Regions from separate parts of the Ciceribacter sp. L1K23 genome, predicted to be linked through region 1. Evidence: riboswitches for the same ligand, from Rfam matches in the RefSeq annotation. Region 1 holds a riboswitch; the other holds the start of a gene.
What was found. Region 1 has a riboswitch for S-adenosylmethionine ahead of J5J10_RS16135 (O-succinylhomoserine sulfhydrylase). Riboswitches for the same ligand answer to the same signal wherever they lie in the genome.
Positions count from the first base shown of each region.

Region 1 (10,544 bases):
GACTGCTGTTCCGGCTGTTCCACGAGCGCGGCGTTCGCGTCTATGAGCCCAACGGCGTCTACGACCGGTGCAGCTGTTCGCGGGAGAAGATCAAGGGCGTTTTGCAGGGCTTCTCGGCCGAGGAGATCGAGGCCAGCCAGGAAGACGGCGCGATCGGCGTCACCTGCGAGTTCTGCTCGACCACCTACACCTATCCGGTGTCGGAACTGGAAAACGCCTGACCGGTTCGGCCGGCCTCAGTTCAGGACGCGCGCGAGACCCGGCGTATCGAGCGAGAATGCCGGGATCGCCACCTCGAACAGACGGCCCTCGTCGGTCTGCATCTGGTAATGGCCGAACATCATGCCCGACGGCGTGTCGAGCGGGCAGCCGGAGGAGTATTCGTAGGTGTCGCCCGGACGAAGCCGCGGCTGCTCGCCCACGACCCCCGGACCGCTTACCTCGTCGACCTGGCCGTTCTGGTCGGTGATGTGCCAGTAGCGCTGCACCAGGCGAACCGGCTCGCGCGAATGGTTGACGATCACGACCTTGTAGCCCCAGACATAGCGGCCGTCGTCCGGATCGGATTGCTCCTCCAGATAAAACGGCTCCACGATGACCTCTATGTCGCGGGTCACGGCACGATACATTCGGGCTCACCTCACATCGCTGATCAATCAGCATATTCTACACGATCAGGCCAAAATCAAGGAAGCCCGGCGCAAGAAGCGGTGAGGCAGCATGCCCGGGCGAGCCTAGGCTCGCCCGTCCGATGCCGTCAGCCCGGTATCTTGTCGAGCGCGCGCGCGAAATCCTCGACCAGATCCTCGCTGTCCTCGATACCGCAGGACAAGCGCACGAGACCGCTCGAAATGCCGAGCTCGGCGCGCGCCTCCTCCGACAAGTTCTTGTGCGTCGTCGTCGCCGGATGGGTGATCAGGCTCTTGGCGTCGCCGAGATTGTTGGAGATCTTCACGACCTCCAGCGCGTTCTGCAGGCCGAATGCCGCCTGCTTGCCGCCCTTCATCTCGATCGCCACCAGCGTCGAGCCACCCGTCATCTGACGGGCGATGATATCGGCCTGCGGATGGTCGGCGCGGCCCGGATAGATGACGCGGGCGACCTTCGGATGGTTTGCAAGGAAATCGGCGATCTTCGCGGCATTCTCGGTCTGTTGCTTCACCCTGAGCGGCAGCGTCTCGATGCCCTTCAGCAGCGTCCAGGCATTGAACGGCGACATGGCCGGGCCGGTATGGCGGAAGTAATCGTGCAGGTTCTCGTCGATCCACTCCTTGTCGGAGAGCACGACGCCGCCAAGGCAGCGGCCCTGTCCGTCGATGTGCTTGGTGGCGGAATAGACGACGACGTGGGCGCCAAGCTCCAGCGGCTTCTGGAACAGCGGCGTGGCGAACACATTGTCAACCACGACCTTGGCGCCAACCTGATTGGCGAGCTTCGCGACGCCCGCGATGTCGACCACTTCCAGCGTGGGGTTCGTCGGGCTTTCGAGGAAGAACACCTTGGTGTTGGGGCGGATCGCCGCTTCCCAGGCCTTCAGGTCGCGTCCGTCGACGAGCGTGCATTCGACGCCGTATTTCGGCGCCAGCGTCTCGACCACCCAACGGCAGGACCCGAACAGGGCGCGTGCGGCGACAATGTGGTCGCCGGCCTTCACCTGGCTCAGGATCGCGGCGGAAACGGCGGCCATGCCGGACGCCGTGGCGCGCGCATCCTCGGCGCCTTCCAGCAGGCACATGCGCTTTTCGAACATGTCGTTGGTCGGGCTGCCGTAGCGTGCGTAGATGAAGCCGTCATTCTCGCCCTTGAAGCGGGCCTCGGCGGCTTCCGCCGTGTCGTAGACGAAGCCCTGCGTCAGGTAGATCGCTTCGGAGGTTTCACCGAACTGGGAACGAAGCGTTCCCCCATGGACGAGGCGGGTTGCGGGACGCCAATTCTTGCTCATGCCGTCTGGCCTTTCAGACACAAAAAAACCGGTCGCAAATGCAGACCGGTTCTATCGACCCGGTCTTTTTAGCCATTTGTTTAACGTGGCTGCAAGCCGACCGGCCAAATCACCACGGGATAAGGCTGCAATACGCCTGATGCAGGCTTGCGTCAATTCCTCGACTTTGGTTTTGTCGCGCCAAATAGGAACGAAGACATGACGAGAAACGCGGGCATTCTGGCCGACCGGGCGATCGGCGAACTGTTCGGGCGCGGCCAGCTTCTGAGCGAAGCCATGCTCGATCACGACCAGATCCAACCGGCAAGCCTCGATCTCCGTCTCGGCTCCAAGGCGCTGCGCGTGCGCGCCAGCTTCATGCCCGGCCGTTCCAGCACGGTCGCCGACAAGCTGGAACGCCTGACGCTGCACGAGATCGACCTCGAAAACGGCGCGGTGCTCGAAACCGGCTGCGTCTACATCGTGCCGCTGATGGAAAGCCTCGACCTGCCCGGCGACATCTCCGCCTCTGCCAACCCGAAGAGCTCCACGGGGCGCCTCGACATCTTCACCCGCGTGATGGTCGACTATGCCCAGGAATTCGACAAGGTGCCGGCCGGCTACAAGGGTCCGCTCTACCTGGAGATCTCGCCGCGCACATTCCCGATCATCGTGCGCCGCGGCTCGCGCCTGTCGCAGATCCGCTTCCGCAAGGGTCATGCCCTGCTCGGCGAGCAGGAACTCGTCGACCTGCACGCCGCGGAGACGCTGGTGGCGGCGGATGCGCCGAACGTGTCGGGCGGCGGCATCGCGCTTTCCATCGATCTCAAGGGCTCGGGTCCCGAAGGCCTGATCGGCTATCGCGGCAAGCACCATACCTCTGTCATCGACGTCGACAGGAAGGCCGCCCACGACGTGCTCGACTTCTGGGAGCCGCTCTATTCGCGCGGCCGCGACGAGCTGATCCTCGATCCGGACGAATTCTATATCCTCGTGTCCAACGAGGCGGTGCACGTGCCGCCGCTCTATGCCGCCGAGATGACGCCCTTCGATCCGCTGGTCGGCGAATTCCGCGTGCATTATGCCGGCTTCTTCGACCCCGGTTTCGGCCACGCGGGCGCCGGCGGCGCCGGCAGCCGGGCGGTGCTCGAAGTGCGCAGCCACGAGGTGCCCTTCATCCTCGAACACGGCCAGATCATCGGACGCCTCGTCTACGAACACATGCTCGAACCACCGGAAGGCCTCTACGGCAGCGGTCTCGGCTCGAACTACCAGGCGCAGGGCCTGAAGCTCTCCAAGCATTTCCGCGCGCCCTGATTTGATCTTGAAGCGGGACCGTTGTTCCTGCTAGAGACAGAGCCGCAAGCGGGTGTAGCTCAATGGTAGAGCAGCAGCTTCCCAAGCTGAATACGAGGGTTCGATTCCCTTCACCCGCTCCAGCTGTCATTTAAGCATCTGCCTTTTGCCGCCGCCACAGCCTCGGCCACTTCAATTTTTGTGGGGGTTCGGTTGATGACGCCCCTTGCCCCACCACCACCGGCTTGTGCGGCGTCTTCGCCCAATGGAACGGTCGCCGGCGGAGGTCGTAGACGGCGCGCCAGGCGGCGGCGGCCATCATCATCCAGTAGAGCGGCACGGCGAGCCATCGCCAGCCGATCAGCCGCTTCTCGTAGCCGATCATGGCAACAGCGCCGAGGCCAAGAAAGCAGGCATAGGCGCCGAGCACGTTGACGATGTCGACGGCGATCAGCCCGACTTGCAGCAGGCTCAGCGGCGGCCGTGGCGCGCCCAGCATGGCGAAAACGGAGCTTAGAACCGTGATCAGCATCACCGGATGCAGGAGCGCCGAGAGCAGCATGCCGCCGACCAGCAGGTGGAAGACGACATAAGCGAGGAGACCCATCTCGCGCCTTGCCCTGCCACCATCGCGCATCACCACCAGCCAGGTCTGCAGCCACCCCTTGAACCAGCGGGTCCGCTGGCGCATCCAGACACCCATCTCCGTCGGCGCGTCCTCCAGCGTCTGGCGCCGCAACACGCCGCAGCGATAGCCGAGACGATAGAGCCTGAGGCCGAGATCGGCATCCTCGGTGACGTTGTACGGGTCCCAGCCGCCGACCTCGCGCAGGATGCGGGTGCGAAAATGATTGGAGGTCCCGCCGAGCGGCAGCGGCATGCGCAGGCGCGCCAGCACCGGCAGCAGCCCCCGGAACAGGCCCGCATACTCGACCGCGAACAGCGCACTCACCCAGGAGGCTTGCGCGTTGCTGATGATCAGCGGCGCCTGCAGGCAGGCCACCTTGTCCGGCATATGGCGGAAGCGGTGGCAGGCCTCGCGCAATTGCAGCGGATGCGGCCGGTCTTCGGCATCGTAGACGGCGACATACTCGCCTCGCGCGGCGCCGAGGACATAGCTCAGCGCCTTCGGCTTGGTCCTCGGCCCGATCGGCGGCACCTCGACGATTTCGCAATGCGGGCCGGGCCGCAGCGCCCTCAGGGCATCGATCGTCTCCCGGTCGTCAGCCTCGCAGACGAGCTTGACGTCGAGACGGGATTTCGGCCAGTCGAGCCGGTCGAGCGCCTTCAGCAGTTGGGCGGCCACAGGGGCTTCGCGGTAGAGCGCGACGATCACCGTATAGACCGGAAGATCCTCGTCCGGCGTATGCCTATCGATCGGCAAAAGCTCGCGAACGGCATAGAGCAGCGCACCGCCGCGCAGGGCAAGAGCCGCCAGATAGAAGCTGGAGACGCTGGCATGCAGCGCCAGCAGCACCGGGCCGCCAAACAAAGCAAGTCCGAGCCCGGCGCCGGCGCTTGCCGCTCCCAGCACGAAGCCCTGCAGGCCGGTCATGACGATGCGGGCCGAGAAGCGCGGCTGCCGCTCGAACAGACTGGCGCTGACGTTGAGCGCCCGGCGTGTCTCGCCAGCCTTCCAGACGGCGGCACGCATCGCCGAGGGCGTCGTCACCACAAGGCTTTTCGACAATGTCGGCATCGCGGCGATGCTGTCGAGCAGGTTTTCCATCCGTCCCGCCTGGGGGATGATGGCAACCGAAGGCGCGCGGCGTCGATCGTAGACCCTCAGCATTGTCGGCCGCTGCAACAGGACGTCCATGCCTTCGACATCCATGACGGCTTCCGGGTCGAGCGCGTCGACGAAGGGAAGCCCAGCAAGCCGGGCGAGCGCCGCATAGTAGGCCTCCTCTCGGATCCAGCCGGTCGCGAGAAGTTCCTGCTCGATTGTCGTTCCGCGCCGCGCCGCATTGTCGGCGGCGGCCGCTATGGCCGGCTTGGAGAACCCGAGGCGTTTCAGGATGCGGCACTCGGCGCTGTCTTCCGGAAACTCCCCGACCTCCGGACCTGGAGCCAAAACCGCTCCAACCGTTCGCGTGGCGCCGACATAGGTACCCTGCTCGCGGAAACCGCGATATTCCCCAAATCGCACTTGTCTGCTAAAGCGTCGCCAGAACGGAAACGCCCCCCGGCCTCGATCAGGCGTAGGATAATGGTACAATCTGAAGTTACACCCCTCAAACACTGGGGGAGGTCTGTGCGGCGGCTGATGCTTGTGCTTTCATTTGCCCTGCCGATCACGCCGCAGGCCACACAAGCGACGGATTCGCCGATGCCGCTGCTCTTCGACAAACGCGAGCGCCTGCCGCGCCCCGACCTTTCAGCGGTGCTCCGGCTGCGCTTCCTGACCTCGACCGATTTCCCGCCATTCAACTTCGCCGACCAGACCGGGCGTCTGGCCGGGTTCCATGTCGACCTCGCCCGCGAGCTCTGCGCCGAGCTCGGGCTGGAGGCGAAGTGCCAGATCCAGGCCCTGCCCTATGGCGATCTCGCCAATGCGCTGGCCGAGGGCCAGGGAGAGGCCGTGATCGCCGGCGTTGCTCCGACGGAGGCGCTTCGTGCGCGCTTTTCGTTTTCGCGACCGTTCATGATGCTGCCGGCGCGGTTCGTCGTCAGCCGGCGGGCCACGCTGTCCGGCGAGGATGCCCGCGCGCTCTTCGGAAAGACAGTCGGCGTGGTCGGCGGCACCGCGCACGAGGCGATGTTGAAGGCCTATTTCCCGACACTCAAGCCGAAGGCGTTCGAGGACCGGGCCGCGCTCTATTCCGCCCTGATCGGGGGCGATGTCGAGGTCGGCTTCGCCGATGCGCTGCAACTGAGCTTCTGGGCGAACGGCACCGCTTCGCAGAGTTGCTGCCGGCTGTTCGACGGTCCCTATTTTTCGCAGGACTTCCTGGGTGAAGGCTTGACGGTGATGGTCACGCGCTCGGATCCCCGAGTCGTCGAGGCGATCGACAGCGGTCTTGCGGCGCTCTCACGCGACGGGCGCCTGCAGGAGATCTACCTTCGGTATTTTCCCTATGATCTCTATGCCCAGCCGGCGGGCGCGATCGCGCCCGGCAGTCAGGCCTTGCGGTAACGGGCGATCGCGCTGCGCTCCAGCGCGGCGCAGGTCAGCTTATCAAGCCCGAGCCGGTCGCGCAGAAGCTGCAACAGCCGGATTTCCGCCTGGTTGACCGAGAGATCGACGGCGGCGACTTCCACCGCCACCGCATAGGCCGTGTCGTAGAGGCGGGGCGGCAAAGCGTCGCGGATAATCTCGAGCGCGATGTCGAGGCCTTCCGGGCCGCCGAGGATTTCGGCGCAGCGCTGCGACACGAGGATCAGGTTTTCCTTGTCATAGCCTTCGAAGACCGGGAGCACGTCGATCAGCTGGCCGATGCGCTGCAGTTCGCGATCGGGCATGGCGCTGTCGACCGCCGAAATCATCACCATGGCGAAGATCAGCGCGTCGTGGTGGGTGAACTGTTCCTTCATCTCGTTCTCGTCCTTGCCTGTCCTGCAAGCGTTCCCTGCCGCCTGCGGCAGGGGCGCGTTTTCGGGCGGCACACTATCGGAAGTCCGCCGCGATGCAAGCCGTAGCGGCCGGTCCGGCCGATCACGGCGGTGAGCCGGCCACGCGCGGATCGCCACCCCACAGCCCCTTCGTCGATGCCTTCGCCGCCTCGCCCGCCGCTTCGAGGCCGGAGCCGGATATCGGCTTCGCCCAGCCGTTTTCCGCCAGCCACAGGCCGATATCCGCATTGCCGACACGACAGGTGGTGAGCATCGCGGCGCCATCCCCTTCGGTGCCGTTGTCACAGGCGATCGTGCGGTTTCGCACCAGCATGCGCTGGCGCGTCAGCGCCACCATGCCGCAGGGCCAGCTTCCACCGCGAGGCGCATCGCAGACCGTCGACGGGGCGAGCGGTTCGAGGCCGCGCAAACGCACGATCCGGTCGCCGCTGCGAAACAGCCCGACCTCCAGGCTGACGGGACGGGGCAGGAGCACCACGGCGACGCGGGCGGTCGGCTTCGGCTCCGGTTGGCGGGAGGCAATGCGTTCGAGCGCGGTCGCGCCTTCGGCAAAGGGTGCGGCGAACCGCGCCGGGTCGATCGGTCGGGCGTTGCGCGTCTCGATGACGGCAGCGGCTGCGGCCGGGGCCGGCGTTTCATCCGCCGGAGCCGGCGCGGATGGCCGGTCCCGCAAACGCTCGCCCGCCCCCACCATCAACGCTGCCATCACCAGAACGCCCGCAAGTCCGACGCCGACCGTGCCGAGCAAACGCATAGGGGGAAATTCCTATTGGCTCGCCCAGACGATCCGGGCCATCCATTCGACGTCCTTGAGGTCGAACTGGCGGTTCGGGTGCTCGGGGTTCAGCGACAGAAGTTCGATCGAGCGGGGCGTCTGGCGAGCCAGCACCTTTGCCATCACCTCTCCGTCACGGGTCTTGACGACGACGCGATCGCCGCGCCGAACCTGGGCGCCCGGCTGGACGATCAGCACGTCGCCGTCGCGGTAAAGCGGCAGCATGCTGTCGCCCTGGATCTCGAGCGCATAGGCGCCTGCGGCCTCGCCCGGCGAAGCCGGAAACTCGACAACATCCCAGCCCTGACCGACGGGAAAGCCGCCATCGTCGAAAAAGCCGCCGGCGCCGGCCTGGGCAAAGCCGAGCAGCGGTATCGCGTCCGACCGCCGGCCGCCATCGGCACCCGGTGACAGCGAGATGCCGCCGCGCACGAAGGACATGAACTGGTCGAGGCTCGCCCCGGTCGCCTCCAGCACCTTGGCGATCGATTCCGTCGAGGGCCAGCGCATCCGTCCGTCGGGACCGACGCGCTTCGACTTGTTGAATGACGTCGGATCGAGGCCGGCACGGCGCGCCAGCCCCGATGGCGAGAGATCATGACTCTCCGCCAGCCGGTCTATGGCTTTCCAGATATTGTCGTGCGACAGCATGGCAGAACCCGAACGAGGCGGCCGGAAGGCCCGGCCCGTCAGGCAAATCTAGCCGAGACGATGAACGGAGTAAAGGAATAAAATCCTCTTTCCCCGACCCGTCAGGCCACCATCGCCATGTTGATCTTGCCGAGCTGGATAACGGCCTGGGTGCGGCTGTCGACCTTGAGCTTCAGCAGGATCGCCGAGACGTGGGCCTTGATCGTCGCTTCCGAGACGCCCAGTTCGTAGGCGATCTGCTTGTTCAGCAGCCCCTCGCCCAGCATCCCCAGAACGCGGCTCTGCTGCGGCGTCAGGGTGCGCAAGCGGTTGATCAGGTCGGTGACGTCGGAATCGGGTTCGGGCCCGTCCTGATAGCTTTCCGGCGTCCAGATGTCGCCTTCGAGGACGGACTGGATCGCGGCGCGGATTTCATCGATGCCGGAGGACTTCGAGATGAAGCCCGAAGCACCGAGTTCCAGCGCGCGGCGGATGGTGGCAGGGTCGTCGGTCGCCGAGACGATGACGATCGGCAGGCTGGAGAATTCGGCCCGGAGCGACATCAGGCCGGAGAAGCCGCTGACGCCAGGCATCGCCAGATCGAGCAGCATCAGGTCGGCGTCGCCATGATCGGCGGCGGCGCGGCGAGCGGCATCGAAGTCTCCCGCCTCGATGATTTCCTGCGTGCCATCCATGCCCGTCACGGCCTGCCGAAGCGCGCCGCGAAACAACGGATGATCGTCTGCGATGATGATTTTGATCGCTGTCATGCCAGAGCCCCCTCCCAAGAGCGAAGTCTTCCGAGCCGCGCAAGCGGACACGCCGACATTTATCCATATCGAACCTTATATACAATAGTCTAGGGTCGCGCGAAACGGGCATTTGAAGGGTCGTCAACCGACGGAAGATGAGACTGCTTCGCAAAGGGCGGCTCCGTATCGTCACCGATCCTTCATCGGTTCTTCACGTCCCTGTCACGCGAAGCGGCTATCCGGCGGTCGACCGAGACCTCCCGGAGTGCCGACCATGCGCCTCACCCCGCCGATCCTCGCCCTTGTCCTGACACTCGTTCCCTCGCTTGCCGAAACGACCGCTCCGGTCCTTTCCGAAGACGGCGGCACCGCCCGGGTGATCGCGGAACGACTTGGCGACGCCAACGGCTTTCGCGACCACGTGATGGTGGTGGCGCACCGGGCCGGCTGGAAGATCGGCGATCGTCCGGTCCGGGCGGAGAATTCCCGCGCGGCGATCCTGCATGCAGCAGAGATCGGCGTCGACATGGTGGAGCTCGACGTGCGGCGGTCATCGGACGGCGTGCTGGTCGTCATGCACGACGCGACGCTGGACCGGACCACCACCTGTCAAGGCGAGGTCGCGCGGTACAGCCTCGCGGCGCTGCGCGGCTGCCATCTCGTCGTCGAGGGATCGCAAGAGGTGACGGCGGAGACCGTGCCGACGCTTGCCGAGATGCTGGCTGTGGCGCGGGGACGCATTCTCGTCAACATCGACAACAAGCTCGAACCGGAGGACTTGCCTGAAATCGCCCAGGTTGCACGCGGTCTTTCCATGACCGACGGCGTGCTTTTGAAAATGGCGGTCTGGGACGAGGAGCGGCTGCGGCGGGCGATCGCGGTACGGGCCAGGATCGGCAACGGCATCGCCTTCATGCCGATCTTCGCCGACGACGCGGTCAATGACCCCGCCTTCATCGAGCGCGTCAACCGCCATCTTCTGGCGCCGGCGGCGGAAATGGTCGTGTGGCACAAGGATCCGGCGCAGGCGATCACGCCAGACGGCGGGGCACTGTTTTCACGGCAGGCCCAGGCCGCGGCGATCCGCACGAATGCGCATCTCTGGATCAATACCTATCCGATCACCGACCGGCCCGAGGGCATGGTCGCGGGCGGGCGCGGCGATGGTCTCGCCTGGCGCGAGAACCGGCAGGACGAGGTCTACCGCTTCTGGGTGGAGCGCGGCGCGACGATCATCCAGACCGACGAGCCGGAGGCGCTGATCGGCTGGCTTGAGGCCAATGCGCTGCGCCGCCCCTACACCTTGACGAACTGATCCAAGCGCAAGCCTGCGGCGGACGTCCACGAGTGTCGCTTACGCGCCGCCAGCCTCACCGAAGTAAAAATCCGGAATACACGTCGAAGTTGTTTCCAACTTTACTCAACTTTACTTTGGCTTTCGCGAAAATCCAAACAAAAAGTTAATGAGCGATTTCTAACGTTAAAGCTCTCTTAAGGAGTGATGCCTATATTTGGTACGCATAAAGGAGATGAATCATGCGTACCACCCTTATGCCCCTATACGGAGCGGCCATGATGCTGCTCTCCGCGACAGTCG
Region 1 is NZ_JAGRRC010000001.1:3,333,654-3,344,197, reverse strand. It holds gene J5J10_RS16145 (Hsp33 family molecular chaperone) at 1-221, shown strand, start outside; gene apaG (Co2+/Mg2+ efflux protein ApaG) at 237-629, opposite strand; gene J5J10_RS16135 (O-succinylhomoserine sulfhydrylase) at 758-1,942, opposite strand; SAM riboswitch at 1,990-2,068, opposite strand; gene J5J10_RS16130 (2'-deoxycytidine 5'-triphosphate deaminase) at 2,141-3,238, shown strand; tRNA gene J5J10_RS16125 (tRNA-Gly) at 3,287-3,360, shown strand; gene J5J10_RS16120 (glycosyltransferase family 2 protein) at 3,369-5,291, opposite strand; gene J5J10_RS16115 (transporter substrate-binding domain-containing protein) at 5,484-6,353, shown strand; gene J5J10_RS16110 (tellurite resistance TerB family protein) at 6,338-6,751, opposite strand; gene J5J10_RS16105 (thermonuclease family protein) at 6,873-7,544, opposite strand; gene J5J10_RS16100 (helix-turn-helix transcriptional regulator) at 7,557-8,216, opposite strand; gene J5J10_RS16095 (response regulator transcription factor) at 8,318-8,965, opposite strand; gene J5J10_RS16090 (glycerophosphodiester phosphodiesterase family protein) at 9,222-10,262, shown strand; gene J5J10_RS16085 (hypothetical protein) at 10,484-10,544, shown strand, end outside.

Region 2 (10,544 bases), 530 kb from region 1:
AGCGGCCGCACGAGGGAACGGCGGAGGAACACTTCCTGCCCGCCGGCCCGTTCGCAATCCTGCCGCTCAAGGGCAACCGGTCCTCGCTCGTCTGGACGGAGCGGACCGAGGATGCAGACCGGCTGGTGGCCTCCGACGATCTCGTGTTCGAGGATGAACTGGAACGTCGGTTCGGCCACAAGCTCGGCGCGCTGAAGGTGGTCGGCAAGAAGCAGGCCTTTCCGCTGGGGCTGACGCTGGCGCGCGCCTTCGTCGCACCGCGCCTGGCGCTGGCCGGCGATGCGGCACACGGCATCCACCCGATCTCGGGCCAGGGTCTCAACCTAGGCTTCAAGGACGTGGCGGCGCTTGCGGAAACGGTGGTCGAGGCGGATCGCCTGGGTCTCGACATCGGCGCGCTGGATGTGCTGGACCGCTACCAGACCTGGCGCCGTTTCGATACCTTCCGGATGGGTGTGACGACCGATGTGCTGAACCGGCTGTTCTCGAACGATTTCGGTCCGCTCAGGGTGCTGCGCGACATGGGTCTAGGTGTGGTCGACCGTATCCCGGCGCTGAAGTCCTACTTCATTTCGGAGGCGGCCGGAACGTCCGGCCCGGCGCCCAGGCTGCTCGCCGGCCAGGTGCTCTGAGACGCTGCCGCGTCAATCGTCGATCTTGCGGGCCTCCGACACCAGCATGATCGGGATGCCATCGCGAATAGGGTAGGCGAGCCTCGCCTTCTCGGACACCAGTTCATTGGCCTCGCGGTCGTGGTGAAGGCGGCCCTTGGTCAGCGGACAGACGAGCAGGTCGAGCAGTTTGGTGTCGACGCCGCCCTTGCCGAGGTCCGTGTCCATGTTACCTCACTGCAGAATATTGTCGGCGTCGCCGAAATTGCGGGCGAGCACGATTTCGGTGATGGCGATCAGCGTTTCCGCCCTGGTCTTCAGGTCCGGCGCCTCCAGCAGGGCCTGCTTCTCGGCCGGACCGAAGGGTGACATCATCGAGAGGGAGTTGACGAGGGTGAGGTTGCTCGCCCGTTCGACGCTCTCCCAGTCGGCCTCAAGCTTGTTGGCCATCAGGTAGGCCCTGAAAGCGGCCAGCAGCGCCGTACGGTTGACGGTCGCTTCCTCGTCCTCGCAGGTCAGGTCGGAGATGAAGGGAACGATCCGGAACGTGCGATAGGGTTCGCTTTTCGTCGTTTCATCGAGAAGCCGGAAACGGCAAATGCCGCTGAGCGAGATGATGTAGCGCCCATCTCCGGTCTCCGAGAGCGCGGTGATGCGGCCGATGCAGCCGACGGTCGCGAGCGGAGGACGCTGCGACGCGGTCTCGCCTTCCGACGGTTCGGTGAGAGAGGGTTGCACCATGCCGATCAGCCGGTCCGTGGCGATCGCGGCATCTATCATCGCCAGATAGCGGGGCTCGAAAATGTTCAGGGGGAGCTGGCCGGCGGGCAAAAGGAGCGCACCGCCCAGCGGAAAGACCGGCAATGTCTCCGGGAGGTCATCGGCGCCCAGATAGCGTGCGTTTCCGACTTGCATCCTGTTTACGTCCTTTCGGCTCCGGGGACCGAGCCGTACCGTCCCATCGTCCTGTCACCACGCAGGTCCCATCGCTAGATAGGGTGCCGCGGCGTCACGAGAAGAGGATGGACGACAGCTTTCGCCGAGCCGCGATCGTGGCAGGGTCCTTCGGTCCCCAGGCGTCGAAGAATTCGAGCAACTGGCGGCGCCCGCCGTCGTCGTCGAAGGTGCGGTCACGCTTCATAATCAGCAAGAGGTGGTCGGCCGCCTCGTCGCGCTTGCCCTCGACATTGCGGATCTTGGCGAGTTTCATGCGCGATTCGTGGTCGTCGGGGTTCAGCGCCAGGGCGTGCTCAAGAGCCGCGGGATCGCCGAGCTTGCGGGCTTCCTCATAGAGCTCGAGCTTTTTCCTGACCGCCTGGACGGCTGGATCGTTCGCCAGCTCTTCCGGCGCGTTGGCCAGCAATTCGCTGGCGCGCGCGTGCTGGTTGGCGGCGATCATGCATTCGGCCATGCCGGCATAGGCGCCGGCATTCTGAGGGTCTGCCTGGAGGACGGCACCGAAAAGCTGGGCAGCCTCCTGCACAGCACCTTCCGCAAGAAGCGTGCGGGCTTCCTCGAGCGCACCCTCGATCTCGGCCGCGCCGGCGTCACCGGCATCGGGACCGGCGATACGGTCGATGAATTGGCGTACCTGGCTTTCGGGAACCGCGCCCATGAAGCCGTCGACCGGGCGGCCATCGACGAAAGCGACGACTGCGGGGATCGACTGGATGCCGAGCTGGCCTGGAATGGAGGGATGGTCGTCAATGTTGAGCTTGACGAGCTTCACCCGGCCGCCGGCCTCGTTCACGACCTTCTCGATCACCGGTGCGAGCTGCTTGCAGGGGCCGCACCATGGTGCCCAGAAATCGACCAGAACCGGCTGCCGTCGGGATTCTTCCATCACGTCCTTGGCAAAGCCGGCCGTGGTGGTGTCCTTCACGTGGCTTGCGCCCGCAGCAGCCGCCGGTGCCTCTGAGAATCGAGCCTGGGCCGTCATCTGGCCGCCGTAGCCGCCGCCGTAGGGGTTGTTGCTGTCGCTCATGATGGTCTCCCGGTGTTCTTTCGGCCGCCGCCGGCTGTTGCCGCTAAGATCGTATGTCAGGCCGTGACTTTCAAGACAAGCGGGGTGTGACCCGTCGCCTCCATGAAGCGAATAAGATCGTCGCGGGCGATCGAGGTGGTGGCGTCGTTGGAGAGCGGATGGCAGTTGATGATCTCCTCCCGCATCAGATCGGCATCGAGCACGAAGGTCACGTTATGGCCGGTATCGTTGATGGCGCCGAAGGCGGTGACAGAGCCCGGAATGACGCCGAGATACTCCATCAGCTTTTCCGGTTTTCCGAATGACACCTTGCTCGCCGCGCCGATCAGCGTGTGCACGGTCTTCAGGTCGACGGACGCGTTTTCCTCGACCGTCAGAAGGAAGAAGTTGTCCTTCTTGTCTTTCACGAACAGGTTCTTCGTATGGCCGCCGGGAATTTCGTCGCGCAGCGAGACCGATTCGGCGACGGTGAAGACCGGGGGATGATACTTCGTCTTGTGGCTGATCCCGAGGTCGTCGAGGAAGCGGAAGAGATCCTCGGCTGTCTTCGGAGGGATGGTTTCGCTGGTGTCGGTCATTCTCGTTCCTTCGGCCTGCTGCATCAGCGCTTCCGGAAGGAGGCGCGTGGAGGTGATACGATCCGCGAGCGCGGTTGGCAATCATTGGCGTGCCCCGTTTTCCGGGCGTTTGCCGGGACTTTTCGGACCAATGAATTTTTTCTCCGCGGATTCGTCATTTCCTTGTTGCATTTGAAAAAGGACTGAGCCATATAGCGCCCGTCGCCGCAACGCGGTGACCTTCGATCCACCGACTACCCCCGGATCGTCGCTGTGAGCGGGTGTAGCTCAGGGGTAGAGCACAACCTTGCCAAGGTTGGGGTCGAGCGTTCGAATCGCTTCACCCGCTCCAATTTTCCTCCCGATATTCTGATCGAAACCGCGTCGATGACGACGTCTCAAGTGTTCTTGATCTCGCGTCCGGAAACCCCCACATAGTTGTGTGCGAGGCCACGTCCTCCCCCTTCAAGGGCAGATGTCCGGGACGGCCCGGTTGCTTGACCGGGAGAAAATCGTGGCCTGGATCTATCTTTTCGCCGCAGGACTGTTCGAAATCCTGTGGGCCTTCTCCATGAAACAGTCGGACGGTTTTACGCGCGTCGTTCCCACGCTGGTGACGGTCGCGGCGATGATCGTGAGCTTTGCGCTGCTGTCGCTTTCCATGCGCAGCCTGCCGCTCGGGACCGCCTATACGATCTGGACCGGCATCGGCGCCGTCGGCGCCTTTACCGTCGGGATCGCGGTGCTCGGCGAGCCTGCGGGTCTTGTCCGCATACTCGCCGCCGTCCTGATCATCAGCGGGCTGGTGCTGATGAAACTCGCCAGCCCGTCGCACTAACTCCGCCCCGGTGTCGCCTGTTCGTCAGGTCTTCGAGAAGACGTAGTCGGTTTCCTGGCGGAGAACTTCGCCGGGCCGCAGGATGGCGTTCGGGAAATTCTCGTGATTGATGGCGTCCGGCCAGGTCTGGGTTTCCAGGCAGAAGCCGGCAAAGGGGCCATATTTGCGGCCTTCGAGGCCGGGGACAGGGACGTCGAGATAGACTCCGGCGTAGAACTGCACGCCAGGTTCAGTGGTCCGGACCTCCATCGACACGCCGGAATTGATGCTGCGTGCAAGCGCGATGCTCCGCTTTGCCTGCCGCTTCGCGGAGAGGCAGAAATTGTGGTCGTAGCGGACCTGGGCGTCGCCGTCGAAGCGCTTCATCTGTGTGAGCTTGCGGAAGTCGAAGGCGGTGCCCTCCACCGGCTTGATCTCGCCGGTCGGAATGAGCCTGTTATCGACCGGGAGATAGTGATCAGCGGCGATCATCAGATCGTGGCCGAGCGCGTCATCCTGGCCGTCGAGGTTGAAATAGCTGTGCTGGCAGATATTGGCGAGCGTCGGCGCGTCGGTCGTGCTTTCGTAGACGACCGACAGCGTTCCCTCCGGCTTCAGGTGATAGGTCGCCCGGACCGTGCAGTTGCCGGGATAGCCGGCGCGGCCATCGGGATCGGTGATCTCAAGGACGACGCGATCCTTCGCGAGGTCGGCGATCGTCCAGTTGCGCACCGCGATGCAGTCGCTACCGCCATGCAGGTGGCCATAGGCGCCTTCGTTCAGTTCAAGCTGGTAGCTCCTGCCGTCAAGCGTGAAGCGTCCGCCGGCGATGCGGTTCGAGCAGCGGCCGGGAGTCGCGCCGAAGTAGGGGGAGTGCTTCAAGTAGGCGTCCAGCGTGTCGAAACCGAGCACAAGCGGCGCGTCGTGACGGGCAAGGCGCAGATCCTGGATCACGGCGCCCCAGGTGACGATCGATGCCGTGAGCCCGCCGCCTTCGAGACGCACGCGCCCGACGGATTCGCCTGAGGGCGTCGTGCCAAAGGTTTCGATGGAGGGTCTGCTCATGCGGGTTCTCCCAGAATTTTTGTTCAACGCGACAGCTCGCGCGCCGCCGTTTCCAGGCCGCCGAGCGTCAAGGGAAACATGCGGCCGTTCATCAGCGACCGTATCATGCCGACCGATGCCGTATAGCCCCAATAGTCCTCGCGCAACGGATTGAGCCAGAGGCATTTGCGGAAATGGCCGGTCAGCCGGTTCAGCCATGCCGCGCCCGGTTCGATGTTCCAGTGCTCGACCGAGCCGCCGGGCTGGCTGACCTCGTAAGGGCTCATGGCGGCGTCGCCGACGAGGATTACGCGGTAGTCCGGGCCATGGGTGCGGATGAGGTCTTCGGTGGCGATCGTATCGACCTGGCGGCGGCGGGCGTCGGTCCAGACGCGTTCGTATAGACAGTTGTGGAAGTAGAAGTAGTCCATGTGGCGGAATTCGGCGCGGGCGGCCGAGAACAGTTCCTCGACGCCCCGGACGTGATCGTCCATCGAGCCGCCGATGTCGAAGAACATCAGCAGCTTGACGGCGTTGCGCCGCTCGGGGCGCGTCTTCACATCGAGATAGCCGTGCTCTGCGGTCGCCTGGATCGTGCCCTGGAGATCGAATTCCTCGGCGGCGCCTTCGCGGACGAAACGGCGCAGCCTACGCAGCGCCACCTTAACGTTGCGGGTGCCGAGTTCGACCGTGTCGTCGAGATTGCGGAACTCGCGTCTGTCCCAGACCTTCACGGCGCGGCGGTGGCGCGAGCCCTCCTGGCCGATGCGCACACCTTCGGGATTGTAGCCATAGGCGCCGAAGGGCGAGGTGCCTGCCGTGCCGATCCATTTCGAGCCGCCCTGATGGCGGCCTTTCTGTTCCTCGAGTCGCTGGCGCAGCGTTTCCATCAACTTGTCAAAGCCACCCAGCGACTCGATAAGCGCCTTGTCCTCGTCGGAGAGGTGTTTCTCGGCGAGCTTGCGCAGCCACTCCTCGGGGATGTCCGTCGGCTCGATCCCGTCGCCGGTGCCGGACAGGGCCTCGAGCCCACCGAAGATTTCGGAGAAGACGCGATCGAAGCGGTCGATGTGGCGCTCGTCCTTCACCAGCGTCGCGCGGGCGAGAAAATAGAAGGCCTCGACGTCGAAATCGGCGATGCCGGTGCGCATGCCTTCCAGCAAGGCGAGGAATTCGCGAAGCGTTACGGGAACGCCTGCCTCCTTCAGCCTGAGGAAGAACGGGACGAACATCGAGGCCTAAAAGTTTTGCTGGTAGACGATGAAGGGTGTCTTTTCCGCGATGCGGTCGTAGAGGCGGCGGGCGGTGGAATTGAATTCCTGCGTCATCCAGTAGACCTCCTTCGACCCTTCCGCCTGTGCCTTCTCGTAGACGGCCTCAATCAGCGCGCGGCCGATCCCCACGCCCCTAACGTCCGGATCGGCAAACAGATCCTGAAGGTAACACACATTGTCGATATGCCAGCAGGAGCGGTGGAAGAGATAGTGCGCGAGGCCGACGGGCTTGCCGTCGACGAGGGCGAGAAGGCCGCGATACTCGTTGGCGCCCCCGCCGATGAGGCGGGAGAAGGTGGAGGCGTAGATCTCCTCGGGGAGTTCGGTATCGTAGAAGGCGAGATAGGCCTTCCACAGGCGACGCCACTCGGCTTCGTCGGCCGCCTGGAGGGGTCGTATCACCGGCTCTGTCATCTCAAACCTCCTTGCCGATCTCGTTCAGGTCGTAAGGTGTCATCTGGTAGATCTCGTTGATCCAGTTGCCGAACAACAGGTGCGCATGGCCGCGCCAGCGGTTGAGCGGCGTCAGCGTGTCGTCGTTGTGCGGGAAATAGTTGTGCGGCAGCTTGATCGGGACTCCCGCCGACTTGTCGCGGAAATACTCGTCGCCCAGAGAGGTCGAGTCGTATTCGATGTGATTGAACATATAGAGGCGGTTCGCCCGCTTCTCGTGTACGAGGCAGACGCCCATCTCGTCCGATTCGAGCAGGATTTTCAGGTCCGGCACCTTTTCGATGTCGGCGCGCCGAACCTCGGTCCAGCGCGAGACGGGAACCTGGAAGTCGTCGGAGAAGCCGTTGAGATAGACGGACGACGGCGCCAGATTGCGGTGCCGGTAAACACCGAACGCCTTTTCCTTCAGCGTGTGCTTCGGCACGCCGTTGAAATGATAGATCGCCGCCATGGCGCCCCAGCAGACGTTCATGGTCGAATGCACGTTCGTCGTGGTCCAGTCGAGGATCTGTTCGAGTTCCGGCCAGTAGGTGACCTCCTCGAACGGCAAGGTCTCGACCGGCGCGCCGGTGATGATGAAGCCGTCGAACTTGCGGTCCTTCACCTCGTCCCAGGTCTGGTAGAAGGACAACAGGTGCTCCTCGGGCGTGTTCTTGGCCTTGTGGCCGCCGATGCGCACCAATGACAGCTCCACCTGAAGCGGCGAGGCGCCGATCAGCCGTGCGAACTGGATCTCGGTCTTGATCTTGTTCGGCATGAGATTGAGAAGCCCGATCTGAAGCGGGCGGATGTCCTGGCGGACGGCAACCGTTTCTGTCATCACCCGCACACCCTCGTGAACGAGGGTTTCAAAGGCGGGCAGTGTATCGGGTATCCTGATCGGCATGTTGTTCGACTTCCCTTGCCATGGCGGTCGCTGACCGCACATACAAAAACACCGGCGGCTTCTTCATCGCCACCGGTCCTCGGAAAGTCTTTGAACTTGCCTCGGCCCTTTAGCGACTTGTTTAACGTGGCTGCAAGCCGGCCGGCCAAATCACCACGAGGAGAGGCTGATTTACGCCCGTCCGGCGCGCGAATCAACGAAAAACGTTGCCGCAGTGCGGTCGTGGTTACCGGTTTTCGCGCCTGGCCATGAAGGCCAGCCGCTCGAAAAGATGCACGTCCTGCTCGTTCTTCAGAAGTGCGCCGTGGAGCTTCGGCAGGGCCTGCCTGGCGTCGCCACGAAGATCGGCGGGATCGACCTCGTCGGCGACCAGCAGGCGGATCCAGTCGAGCGCTTCCGATGTCGAGGGCCGCTTCTTCAGTCCGGGTGTTTCGCGGATTTCATAAAACCTCGTGAGCGCGTTGCGCAGCAGATCGCTCCGGATGCCCGGATAATGGACGTCGACGATACGGGCGAGCGTGTCGGCATCGGGAAAGCGGATATAGTGGAAGAAGCAGCGGCGCAGGAAGGCATCCGGCAGTTCCTTTTCGTTGTTGGAGGTGATGATGACAATCGGACGCACTTCCGCCTTCACGGTCTCGCCGGTTTCGTAGACATGGAATTCCATGCGGTCGAGTTCCTGGAGCAGATCGTTGGGGAACTCGATGTCGGCCTTGTCGATCTCGTCGATCAGCAGCACGACCTTGCGGCCTGCCGCGAACGCCTGCCAGAGCTTGCCCTTGCGGATATAATTCGAAACGTCGTTGACCCGCTCGTCGCCCAGCTGGCTGTCGCGCAGGCGCGACACGGCATCGTATTCGTAGAGACCCTGCTGGGCCTTGGTGGTCGACTTGATGTTCCATTCAATGACATCAAGGCCGAGGGCTTTTGCAACCTGCCTGGCGAGTTCGGTCTTGCCGGTGCCGGGTTCGCCTTTCACCAGCAGCGGCCGTTCCAGCCGGATCGCGGCGTTGACGGCGATCATCAGATCCTTGTCGGCGATATAGTCGGCGGTGCCGGTAAACTGCATTGTATCCGAGCCTCGTTCGTTTCCGGCTGAAACCTAGTGACGCGACCGGTTCCGCGCAAGCAGGGCGTCACCGACGCCGGCGACGCCGCATTCGTCTTTCCCTTTTGCGCGAAGATGCGCTAAGGGCAGGCGCATGACATCGACTTCGTTCACCCTGTTGCTCGGCGGCCACCTCACCGTCACCGATCGCCTCCGGTCGCTGACGGAGGGCAGCCGTGTGATCGCGGCCGACAGCGGCATGCGGCATGCGGCAAGCCTGGGTGTGGTCCCGGAGTTGTGGGTCGGCGATTTCGACAGCAGCGACGCCGCCCTTATCGCGCATTTTCCGGGCGTCGAGCGGCGCACCTATCCTGCTGCCAAGGCCGCGACCGACGGGGAAATCGCCGTCGCCGAAGCGATCGCGGCCGGTGCGACACGGCTGATCTTCGCCGGCGCGCTCGGCGGAGAGCGTTCCGATCATGCGCTGCAGCACTATCTGAATGCTCTGGGTCTCGCCGAAGACGGGTATGAAGTGGTGCTGACCTCCGGCGAGGAAGAGGCCTATCCCTTTGCCGACGGCAGCGAACTCATTCTCGAATTGCCACGGGGCGCCCTGTTTTCAGTGCTCGGTTTCACGGCGCTGGAAGGACTGACGATCCGCAACGCGCGTTATCCGCTTCAGGATTTCAACCTGACCTTCGGGTCGTCGCGGACGATATCCAATGTCGCAGAGGGTCCGATCTCGCTTTCCCTTTCCCGTGGCCGGGCCATGCTGCTCGCCCGCCCCTATGATCTTTCCGGAGTCTAGCCCTTGGCACCTCCCATCCTGAAACTCGACGACATCCAGCTTTCCTTCGGCGGCACGCCGTTGCTCGCCGGCGCCGGCCTCCAGGTGGAGCCGGGCGACCGCATCTGCCTTGTCGGCCGTAACGGCTCCGGCAAATCGACGCTGATGAAGATTGCGGCCGGGATGGTGGAGGCGCAGTCGGGCGAGGTGTTCCGCCATCCGTCGTCCACCATCCGCTATCTGGAGCAGGCTCCCGATTTCGACGGGTATTCGACCGTGCAGGCCTATGCGGAAGCAGGGCTCGGGCCGGGCGACGATCCTTACCGGGTTACTTATCTTTTCTCGCATCTGGGTCTCACCGGCGAGGAAGACCCGAAGAGCCTTTCCGGTGGCGAGGCGCGCCGGGCGGCGCTTGCGAGGGTGCTGGCTCCGGAGCCGGATATTCTTCTGCTCGACGAGCCGACCAACCACCTGGACCTGCCGACGATCGAATGGCTGGAAGGGGAATTGCAGCAGAGCCGCAGCGCTCTCGTTCTGATCTCGCACGACCGACGGTTCCTCGAAAAGGTGTCGACGGCGACCGTGTGGCTTGATCGCGGCTTGTCGCGCCGGCTCGACAAGGGGTTCGGCCATTTCGAGGAATGGCGCGACAAGGTGCTGGAAGAAGAGGAAATCGAGCAGCACAAGCTCGGGCGGCAGATCGAGCGCGAGGAACATTGGCTGCGCTATGGCGTCACCGCGCGGCGCAAGCGCAACATGCGCCGGCTCGGAAACCTCCAGGATCTCCGTGCCCAGTATCGCGGCCACAAGGGGCCGCAGGGCACGATCCAGGCTTCGGTTGCCGAGGGCAGGGAAAGCGGCAAGCTGGTCATCGAGGCCGACAAGATCACCAAGGCGTATGGCGAGCGGACGATCGTTGCACCATTCTCGATCCGCGTCCATCGGGGCGACTGTATCGGCCTCGTCGGCCCGAACGGTGCCGGCAAGACGACGCTCCTGAAAATGTTGACGGGGCAACTGGAGCCGGACGGCGGCACGATCAAGCTTGGCACCAATCTTGAGATTGCCGTGCTCGACCAGAAG
Region 2 is NZ_JAGRRC010000001.1:3,863,785-3,874,328, forward strand. It holds gene J5J10_RS18695 (ubiquinone biosynthesis hydroxylase) at 1-632, shown strand, start outside; gene J5J10_RS18700 (Trm112 family protein) at 645-839, opposite strand; gene J5J10_RS18705 (LON peptidase substrate-binding domain-containing protein) at 846-1,526, opposite strand; gene trxA (thioredoxin) at 1,621-2,595, opposite strand; gene J5J10_RS18715 (prolyl-tRNA synthetase associated domain-containing protein) at 2,652-3,173, opposite strand; tRNA gene J5J10_RS18720 (tRNA-Gly) at 3,430-3,504, shown strand; gene J5J10_RS18725 (multidrug efflux SMR transporter) at 3,667-3,990, shown strand; gene J5J10_RS18730 (aldose epimerase family protein) at 4,015-5,034, opposite strand; gene J5J10_RS18735 (VWA domain-containing protein) at 5,058-6,245, opposite strand; gene J5J10_RS18740 (GNAT family N-acetyltransferase) at 6,252-6,701, opposite strand; gene metA (homoserine O-succinyltransferase) at 6,703-7,626, opposite strand; SAM riboswitch at 7,716-7,793, opposite strand; gene J5J10_RS18750 (MoxR family ATPase) at 7,853-8,695, opposite strand; gene J5J10_RS18755 (thiamine diphosphokinase) at 8,829-9,482, shown strand; gene J5J10_RS18760 (ABC-F family ATP-binding cassette domain-containing protein) at 9,486-10,544, shown strand, end outside.
Region 2: it holds a riboswitch for S-adenosylmethionine, as region 1 does, so the genes downstream of both, metA (homoserine O-succinyltransferase) here and J5J10_RS16135 (O-succinylhomoserine sulfhydrylase) in region 1, are expected to answer to the same signal.